Linked DNA regions of Serinibacter salmoneus. Each later gene encodes a partner of the first gene's protein in a complex. Links are inferred from orthologs where the notes say so. Each region holds a gene or a part of one and is shown on either strand. Other genes may lie near its edges.

Region 1 (4,042 bases):
TCAAGAACGCCGGAGCATCCAAGGCCACGGCCCGCCGTCGTCGGCACATGCGCCTGCGCAAGCACATCACCGGGAGCGCCGAGCGCCCCCGCCTGGTCGTCACTCGCTCGTCCCGCCACATGGTCGCGCAGCTCGTCGACGACGCCACCGGCACGACGCTGGTCTCGGCCTCCACGCTGGAGGCCGACCTGCGCGCCAGCGGCGAGGCCAAGGTCGACAAGGCCAAGGTCGTCGGTGGACTCATTGCCGAGCGGGCCGCCGCAGCCGGCATCACGACCGCGGTCTTCGACCGCGGTGGTAACCGTTACCACGGGCGCGTCGCGGCCGTGGCGGACGGCGCACGGGAAGGCGGGCTGACCCTGTGAGCACCGTGACCAGCGCTTCCGACGCGAAGCAGGAGAGGAACGTCTGATGGCTGCACCGCAGCGCAGCAGGTCCGCCGGCTCGGCCGGTGGCAACGAGAACGAGCGGGGCAACTCCCGCAACGACCGCAACAACGACCGTCGCGGCGGCGACCGGGGTGGTCGCGGCGGCCGCGACGAGCGCAATCAGTTCGTCGAGCGCGTCGTCACGATCAACCGCGTGGCGAAGGTCGTCAAGGGTGGTCGCCGCTTCAGCTTCACGGCCCTCGTGGTCGTGGGTGATGGCGACGGCACCGTCGGCGTCGGCTACGGCAAGGCCAAGGAGGTGCCCTCGGCGATCGCCAAGGGCGTCGAGGAGGCGAAGAAGAACTTCTTCCGCGTGCCGCGTATCGGCAGCACCATCCCGCACATGGTGCAGGGTGAGGCCGCCGCGGGCGTCGTGATGCTCCGTCCGGCCTCGCCGGGTACCGGTGTTATCGCCGGCGGTCCGGTGCGCGCCGTGCTGGACTGCGCCGGGATCCATGACGTGCTGAGCAAGTCGCTGGGATCCTCCAACGCGATCAACATCGTGCACGCCACGGTGGAAGCGCTGCGCTCCCTGGAGGAGCCGGCCGCCGTCGCCGCGCGTCGTGGGCTCCCGATCGAGGACGTCGTCCCGGCCCCGCTGCTGCGTGCACAGGCGCAGGCTCGGGCCGAGGCCGCCGCGAAGATCGCTGAGGGGGTGGCCTGATGGCACAGCTGCAGGTGACCCAGACGCGATCCGCCATCGGCGGCAAGCACAACCAGCGCGAGACGCTGCGCACCCTGGGCCTCGGGAAGATCGGGCGCAGCTCGATCCAGGAGGACAACTCCCAGGTGCGCGGCATGATCCGGGTGGTCGACCACCTGGTGACGGTCGAGGAGGTCGACTGATGGCCGAGAGCAAGAAGGCGGCACAGCCCGCCGAGTCCGAGCGCACGCCGGCGAGCCGCACCCTGAAGGTGCACCACCTGCGTCCCGCACCCGGTTCCCACCAGTCGAAGACCCGCGTGGGTCGTGGTGAGGGCTCCAAGGGTAAGACGGCGGGTCGCGGTACCAAGGGCACCAAGGCCCGCTACCAGGTGCCCGCCGGGTTCGAGGGCGGCCAGATGCCGATGCACATGCGGCTGCCGAAGCTGCGTGGTTTCACCAACCCGTTCCGGACCGAGTACCAGGTCGTGAACCTGGACCGGCTGGCGGAGCTGTTCCCGAAGGGCGGGACCGTCACGGTCACCGATCTGGTGGCGGCAGGTGCGGTCCGCGACGGCCACAAGGTCAAGGTGCTCGGCGCCGGCGACCTGGGCGGCGTGGCGCTCGACGTCACGGCCGACGCCTTCTCCGCGTCCGCGCAGGAGAAGATCGTCGCCGCGGGCGGTACGGTGACCACGGCCTGATGGCCACATCGTGACGACAGGGGTGGCGGCGTAGGATCTACGTCGCCACCCCTTTGTCGTCCCACGACCGGTGCGCACCTCGGCGCACCGGCCCATCCAGACCTGGAGGAATGAGTGCTAGGCGCATTCGCACAGGCGTTCCGGACGCCGGACCTGCGGCGCAAGCTGCTGTTCACGATGGGGATCATCGTGATCTTCCGGCTGGGGTCGTTCGTCCCCTCACCCGGCGTCGACTACATCAACGTGCAGCAGTGCGTGGCGTCGACCGCGGACAGTGACGTCCTCGGACTGATCAATCTCTTCTCCGGCGGTGCGCTGCTGCAGCTCTCCGTGTTCGCGCTCGGGATCATGCCGTACATCACGGCGAGCATCATCACTCAGCTGCTGCGCGTGGTGATCCCGCACTTCGAGGCGCTGCACAAGGAGGGGCAGGCAGGCACGGCGAAGCTCACGCAGTACACCCGCTACCTGACGATCTTCCTCGCGGTGCTGCAGGCAACGGTCATCGTGACGACCGCCCGCACCGGCGTGCTGTTCAACGGCTGTGGCGCGGCGGGTGACAGCCTCGCGGTGATCGCGAACGACACCGTCCCGGGCATCCTGCTGTTGATCCTGACCATGACGGCCGGTACCGGCCTGGTGATGTGGCTCGCGGAGCTGATCACCGAGCGCGGCGTCGGGAACGGCATGTCGCTGCTGATCTTCGTCTCCATCGCCGCGACCTTCCCGTCGGCCCTGTGGGCGGTGGCAACGGCGCAGGGTGGGCTCACCACCTTCGCGCTCGTGCTCGTGCTGGCGCTCGTGCTGATCACCGTGGTGGTCTTCGTCGAGCAGTCGCAGCGCCGGATCCCGGTGCAGTACGCCAAGCGGATGATCGGCCGGCGCATGTACGGCGGTACGAGCACCTACATCCCGCTGAAGATCAACATGGCGAACGTGATCCCCGTGATCTTCGCGAGCTCGATCCTGATGCTCCCGCCGCTCGCTGCGCAGTTCGGGGACCCGAACGCCGGGTGGGTGCGGTGGATCGTGGAGCACTTCACCACACAGTCCTCGCCGTTCTACCTCGCGACGTTCTCGGTGCTGATCGTCTTCTTCGCGTTCTTCTACACCTCCATCACCTTCAACCCGGACGAGGTGGCGGACAACATGAAGCGCTATGGCGGCTTCGTGCCAGGGATCCGCGCCGGGCGACCCACGGCCGAGTACCTGCGCTACGTGGTGAACCGCATCACCTCCGCCGGCTCGATCTACCTGCTGCTGGTGGCGCTCCTGCCCACGATCGGCTTCGTGTTGCTGAACATCCAGGGCGTGCCGTTCGGTGGCACCTCGCTGCTGATCATCGTGAGCGTCGGCCTGGAGACCGTGAAGCAGATCGACTCCCAGCTCCAGCAGCGTCACTACGAAGGGATTCTCAAGTGAACCGTCTCCTGATCATGGGTCCGCAGGGATCCGGCAAGGGCACACAGGCCGCGAGGCTCGCGGAGGCGCTGGGCGTCGTGGCGATCTCTACCGGTGACATCTTCCGCGCGAACATCAAGGGTGGCACCGAGCTCGGCACGCTGGCGCAGTCCTACAGCGCGCGTGGGGAGCTCGTGCCCGACGAGGTGACCAACGACATGGTGCGCGACCGACTGCAGCAGGAGGACGTCGCCAACGGCTTCATCCTTGACGGCTACCCGCGCAATGCGGCCCAGGTCGGTGCGCTCGACGTCACGCTCGCCGAGCTCGGCGTGAGACTGGACGCCGTGGTCGACCTGACGGTGGAGCGCGATGAGCTGCTGAGCCGGCTCGCCAAGCGTGCCGAGCAGGAAGGCCGTGAGGACGACACCGCCGAGGCGATCGAACGGCGCCTGGCGGTCTACGAGCAGGAGACTGAGCCGCTGCTGGCTCTCTACGCCGAGCGTGGTCTGCAGGTCAGCGTGCAGGGGACCGGTGAGGTTTCGGAGATCACCGAGCAGATCCTGCAGGCGCTGCGCGCCCGCTGATCCGGTCGGTTCGGTCGGTTCGCCCGTGCGGCCGGCCACCGAGTTGGAGCACGCAGATCCATGGCGTATGATGTCTCGTTGGGTTCGCCTGCCGTGACTTCACAGGGCGCCCGGTGTCGCAAGGCGGCGCCACACTGAGCCAGCGGCCGCAAGGCTGGTCAGCCACCAGGAGTTAGCGGAGGATATGGGGAAGAAGGACGGTGTCATCGAGATCGAGGGCGTCGTGGTCGAGGCCTTGCCGAACGCGATGTTTCGCGTGGAGCTGAGCAACGGTCACAAG
Region 2 (4,575 bases), 1.5 Mb from region 1 along the record:
GTCGGGGCCTTCGGCGGTCAGCTGCTGCGGCGCATCATGATGGCCCGGCGCTACAACCAGATCGGTGTGACCATGTCCGCGGCCACGCTCGCCTGCATGCTCTACCTCGGGGTGGTCTCGCTCGTCGGCCTCGTGGCGCCGGCGGGCCCCGCGGTCGCGGCCGGGTTCATCGCCGCCGTGCTCTTCCTCGTGCCGGGATTCCCGCTCGTGACCGCCTCGCTGGATCTTGCACGCCTGGACATCTCCGCGGGCCTGTCGCGGCTGACCTACGGGATGGTGATCGTCTCCTCCGCGGCCCTGGTGGTGTGGGTGATCGCCCACACGCTGGCCGTTCCCGCGCCGGTGGCCGCCCCGGATCCGAGCCTCTCGCGAGCCGCCTGGCAGTTGGTGGCGAGTTTCTGCGGGGTGCTCGGGTTCGCCCTCATGTTCAATTCCCCGCCCGCGATGGCGGTGGTGGCTGCAGCGATCGGGTGCGTTCCCAACACCGCCCGTCTGCTCGCGGTCGAGAACGGCGTCGCGCCGGCGCTCGCCGCGGCGGGCGGCGCCCTCGTGGTCGGCCTGGTCGCCGCCGTGATCGCGCCGCGCATGCGCGTGCCACGGGTCACGGTCTCCGTGCCCGCGGTCGTCATCATGGTGCCGGGGAGCACCGCCTACCTGGCCATGGTGGGGCTCGGCGACGGGGACACCCTGACCGCCCTCGCCTTCGGGGTCCAGGCGTGCCTGAGCGTGCTCGGCATCGCCGTCGGCCTGGCCCTGGCGCGGATGCTCAGTGACGCGGAGTGGGCCTTCGAGCGCTGACGGGGCGGGATCTGCCTCCCGGTGCGCCTACGATGGACGGGCACCACGGCAACGTGGTGCCTGGCCGGCACACCCGCCGGTGTCCTCCTGGGCCTGGCGGTGGCGTGACTCGGCCGTGCCCTGACGTCGACCTGGGAGCAGACTGTGGCCTCGATCCTCGATCGGATCCTTCGCATGGGCGAGGGGCGCCAGATCAAGAAGTTGCACGGGATCGCCGCGCAGGTGAACGCCCTCGAGGACGTCATGGCGGACTTCACCGACGCCGAGCTCGCCGAGGAGACCGAGCGGTTCCGGCAGCGTCACGACGGCGGGGCGGGGGAGAGCCTCGATGCCCTCCTCCCGGAGGCCTTCGCCGTCGTGCGGGAGGCCGGTAAGCGCACGCTCGGTCAGCGGCTCTACGACGTGCAGCTCATGGGCGGAGCAGCCCTGCACTTCGGGAACATCGCCGAGATGAAGACCGGTGAGGGAAAGACCATCACCGCGACGCTCGCCGCCTACCTGAACTCGCTGTCGGGCAAGGGTGTGCACGTGGTGACCGTGAACGACTACCTGGCCCGCTACCAGAGTGAGCTGATGGGCCGCGTCTACCGGTTCCTCGGCGTCTCCTCCGGGGTGATCCTCTCGGGTCAGAAGAGCGCCGAGCGCCGCGAGCACTACGCAGCGGACATCACCTACGGCACCAACAACGAACTCGGTTTCGACTACCTGCGCGACAACATGGCGTGGAGCACCAAGGAACTCGTGCAACGCGGCCACAATTTCGTGATCGTGGACGAGGTCGACTCCATTCTCATCGACGAGGCGCGAACGCCACTGATCATCTCCGGCCCCGCATCCGGTGACTCGAACCGGTGGTTCGCGGAGTTCGCCCGGGTGGTGCGCCGTCTGGAACTGGATGTCGACTACGAGGTCGACGAGAAGAAGCGCACGGTGGGAGTGCTCGAACCCGGTATCGAGAAGGTCGAGGACCACCTCGGTATCCACAACCTGTACGAGTCCCTCAACACCCCGTTGATCGGTTTCCTGAACAACGCGATCAAGGCGAAGGAACTCTTCACCCGCGACAAGGACTACGTGGTCATCAAGGGTGAGGTGCTGATCGTCGACGAGCACACCGGGCGTGTCCTGGCCGGCCGACGCTACAACGACGGCATGCACCAGGCGATCGAGGCGAAGGAAGGGGTGACGATCAAGGCCGAGAACCAGACCCAGGCCACGATCACCCTGCAGAACTACTTCCGCCTCTACGACCGCATCTCCGGGATGACCGGTACCGCGATGACCGAGGCGGCGGAGTTCCAGAACACCTACGAGATGGGTGTGGTGCCGATCCCGACCAACCGGCCGATGCAGCGGATCGACCAACCGGACCTCGTGTTCACCACGGCCGAGGCGAAGATGCGAGCCGTCGCACAGGACATCGTGGAGCGTCACGCAACGGGCCAGCCGGTGCTCGTGGGGACCACGAGCGTGGAGAAGTCCGAGGCGCTCGCTACCCTCCTGAAGCGTCAGGGCGTGCCGCACGAGGTGCTCAACGCCAAGAACCACGCTCGTGAGGCCGCCATCATCGCGATGGCCGGACGCAAGGGAGCGGTGACCGTGGCCACCAACATGGCCGGCCGCGGTACCGACATCATGCTCGGCGGGAACGCCGAACACCTCGCGCAGGCCACCCTGAAGGATCGGGGCCTGAGCCCCGTCGAGACCCCGGAGGAGTACGAGGCGGCGTGGCCCGCGGCCCTGGCCGAGGCGCAGGAGTCGGTGGCCGCCGAGCACGAGGAGGTCCTGGAACTCGGGGGCCTGTACGTGCTGGGCACGGAGCGGCACGAGTCACGACGCATCGACAACCAGTTGCGCGGCCGCTCCGGGCGTCAGGGGGATCCCGGCGAATCGCGCTTCTACCTCTCGATGCAGGACGACCTCATGCGGTTGTTCAATGCCGGACTCGCGGAGCGGTTCATGGCCTCGACCGCCTACCCCGAGGACACCCCGCTGGAGTCCAAGATGGTCTCCCGCGGTATCGCCAGCGCCCAGGGCCAGGTCGAGGCCCGCAACTTCGAGATCCGCAAGAACGTGCTGAAGTACGACGACGTGCTCTCGCGGCAGCGTGAGGCCGTCTATGGAACACGACACCGGGTGCTGGAGGGGGAGAACCTCAGCGAGCAGGTGCAGGAGTTCGTCCGCAGCGTGCTGACCGACGCGGTCACGGCGGCGACCATGGCGCCGGACCCGGCGGACTGGGACCTGGAAGAGCTGTGGGAGTTGCTCAAGCCGCTGTACCCGGTGGACCTGGAGATCGCCGATCTCGAGCGGGAGGTGGGCGGCCGCGCTCAGCTGACGCGGGAGGTGCTGCTGCGGGAGGTGCTCTCGGACGCCGAGGAGGCGTACAAGCGCCGCGAGGAGGAGATCACCCCGGACCTCATGCGGCAGTTGGAGCGACGGGTCGTGCTCTCGGTGATGGACCGGAAGTGGCGCGAGCACCTGTACGAGATGGACTACCTCAAGGAGGGCATCGGTCTGCGTGCCATGGCGCAGCGCGATCCGTTGGTGGAGTACCAACGCGAGGGCTTCCAGATGTTCCAGGCGATGAACGAGGCGATCCGCGAGGAGGTCGTCGGGTACATCTTCCACCTCGAGGTCAAGCGCCCCGAGCCGGCCGCAGCGGACCAGGCGAGCGACGCCGCCGTCCCCGCATCCGACGCCGCTGGCGAGTCCGCTGAGAGCGGAGCGGGTGAGGGCCTGCCGGCCGCGGACGAGGACGTCCTCGGGGACGCCGACCTCGGTCTGGACGCACCGGTTCGGCCTGAACGGCTGCAGTACTCGGCACCGAGCGAGGACGGCACGGCCACCAGGGTCACCGGGAGCGCCGCCACCGGCGCGACAGGGACGAACGCACGCGAGGGGGCGGGTGCCGCTGCACCCGGGAACCGGCAGGAGCGGCGCCGCGCCGCCAAGGAGGCCAAGAAGCCCCAGTAGTCGGCCTCACCCCACGTCCAGTTCCACCGCTTCCCACCGGTGGCCGAGGAGGTGGAACCGACCGGACAGTGCCCGGACCCGCCGACCGTCGTCGACCACGGCACACAGGTGGTAGTCGCCGCGCGGGGTCCGGGTGAGGTGGACGGAGAGCGGGCGGGCATGGGTCCGGCGTGCCGGTCGACCATGCAGCCGTACGTAGAGGCCGCCGCGGCGGGCGAGACCCTCGTACACCTCCGGCTCGACCCAGCGCCGCAGGTGTGCCGCGTCCCGGTTTCCGGTGATGACCTCGGCGACCAGTCGTACCAGCGACCCGGCCCACACCCGCGGGTCGGGGGGCTCCTGGTGTCTGCGCGGGGCCGGCGCCAGGGGAGCACTCCCGCCTCCGGCTGGACGCAACTGAAGCGGTGGTGGCGGCGCCGGGCGGTGGGAGCGGGCGTCGGCGTCGGGTACTGGGAGCGCGGACATGTCACGACGCCGTCTCAGGTGAGGGGGGCGTCAGCCGCATCCCGGGGTGAATGAGGTCCGGATCGGGGCCGATCTGGGGGTTCGCGGCGTACCACGCCCGCCACGACCGGTCGATCTCGGCGACGGTACCGGCGCCGTACTGCTGCGCAATGCGCCAGAGGCTGTCCCCCGGACGCACGGTGTAGCTCCCGGCATCGCCCGCATCGCCGATATCGCCCGCATCGCCGATGTCGCCCGCAGTGATGACGTCACCCACGTGCCCCGATTCGTCCCCGACGCCTGCAGCGCTCGGCGTGAGCGCCCACCCTGGCAGTTGCGCACTCCGGAGGGGATCCA

What was found. Proteins that work in one complex are often made in the same cells at the same time.
Region 2: the proteins of secY (region 1) and secA are in contact, whole or in part, in a crystal structure (PDB 3DIN), measured with the Thermotoga maritima proteins. The link is inferred for Serinibacter salmoneus from one-to-one orthologs. Residues at the interface, in WP_004081795.1 of Thermotoga maritima: Glu108, Gly109, Glu110, Glu111, Ala236, Glu237, Arg238, Arg239, Ile240, Thr241, Ile242, Gln243, Tyr244, Ala245, Arg246, Arg247, Val248, Thr249, Gly250, Arg251, Arg252, Val253, Tyr254, Gly256, Ala257, Ser258, Thr259, Tyr260, Leu261, Pro262; in WP_004082002.1 of Thermotoga maritima: Glu261, Ala262, Arg263, Lys300, Ala301, Arg302, Thr303, Ile304, Ile305, Leu323, Tyr324, Asp325, Pro326, Val329, Ser330, Tyr333, Ile336, Lys340, Phe345, Val349, Glu363, Phe364, Tyr374, Ser375, Gly376, Gly377, Glu393, Ile395, Thr482, Ser483.

The regions. Positions count from the first base shown.
Region 1 is NZ_PDJD01000001.1:579,434-583,475, forward strand. Bases 1,225-4,042 are described here. They hold secY (preprotein translocase subunit SecY), read left to right. Parts: upstream 1,225-1,888; coding sequence 1,889-3,196; downstream 3,197-4,042. Other genes in these bases: rpmD (50S ribosomal protein L30), read left to right, coding at 1,225-1,274; rplO (50S ribosomal protein L15), read left to right, coding at 1,274-1,774; ATL40_RS02485 (adenylate kinase), read left to right, coding at 3,193-3,762; infA (translation initiation factor IF-1), read left to right, coding at 3,947-4,042. Also shown: rplR (50S ribosomal protein L18), read left to right, coding at 1-365; rpsE (30S ribosomal protein S5), read left to right, coding at 412-1,092; more of rpmD, read left to right, coding at 1,092-1,224. UniProt on the Escherichia coli protein: The central subunit of the protein translocation channel SecYEG. Consists of two halves formed by TMs 1-5 and 6-10.
Region 2 is NZ_PDJD01000001.1:2,108,665-2,113,239, reverse strand. Bases 624-3,974 are described here. They hold secA (preprotein translocase subunit SecA), read left to right. Parts: upstream 624-942; coding sequence 943-3,774; downstream 3,775-3,974. Other genes in these bases: ATL40_RS09485 (Rv3235 family protein), read right to left, coding at 3,781-3,974; ATL40_RS09495 (threonine/serine exporter family protein), read left to right, coding at 624-798. In the rest of the region: more of ATL40_RS09495, read left to right, coding at 1-623; more of ATL40_RS09485, read right to left, coding at 3,975-4,239; ATL40_RS09480 (LysM peptidoglycan-binding domain-containing protein), read right to left, coding at 4,241-4,575. UniProt on the Escherichia coli protein: Required for protein export, interacts with the SecYEG preprotein conducting channel.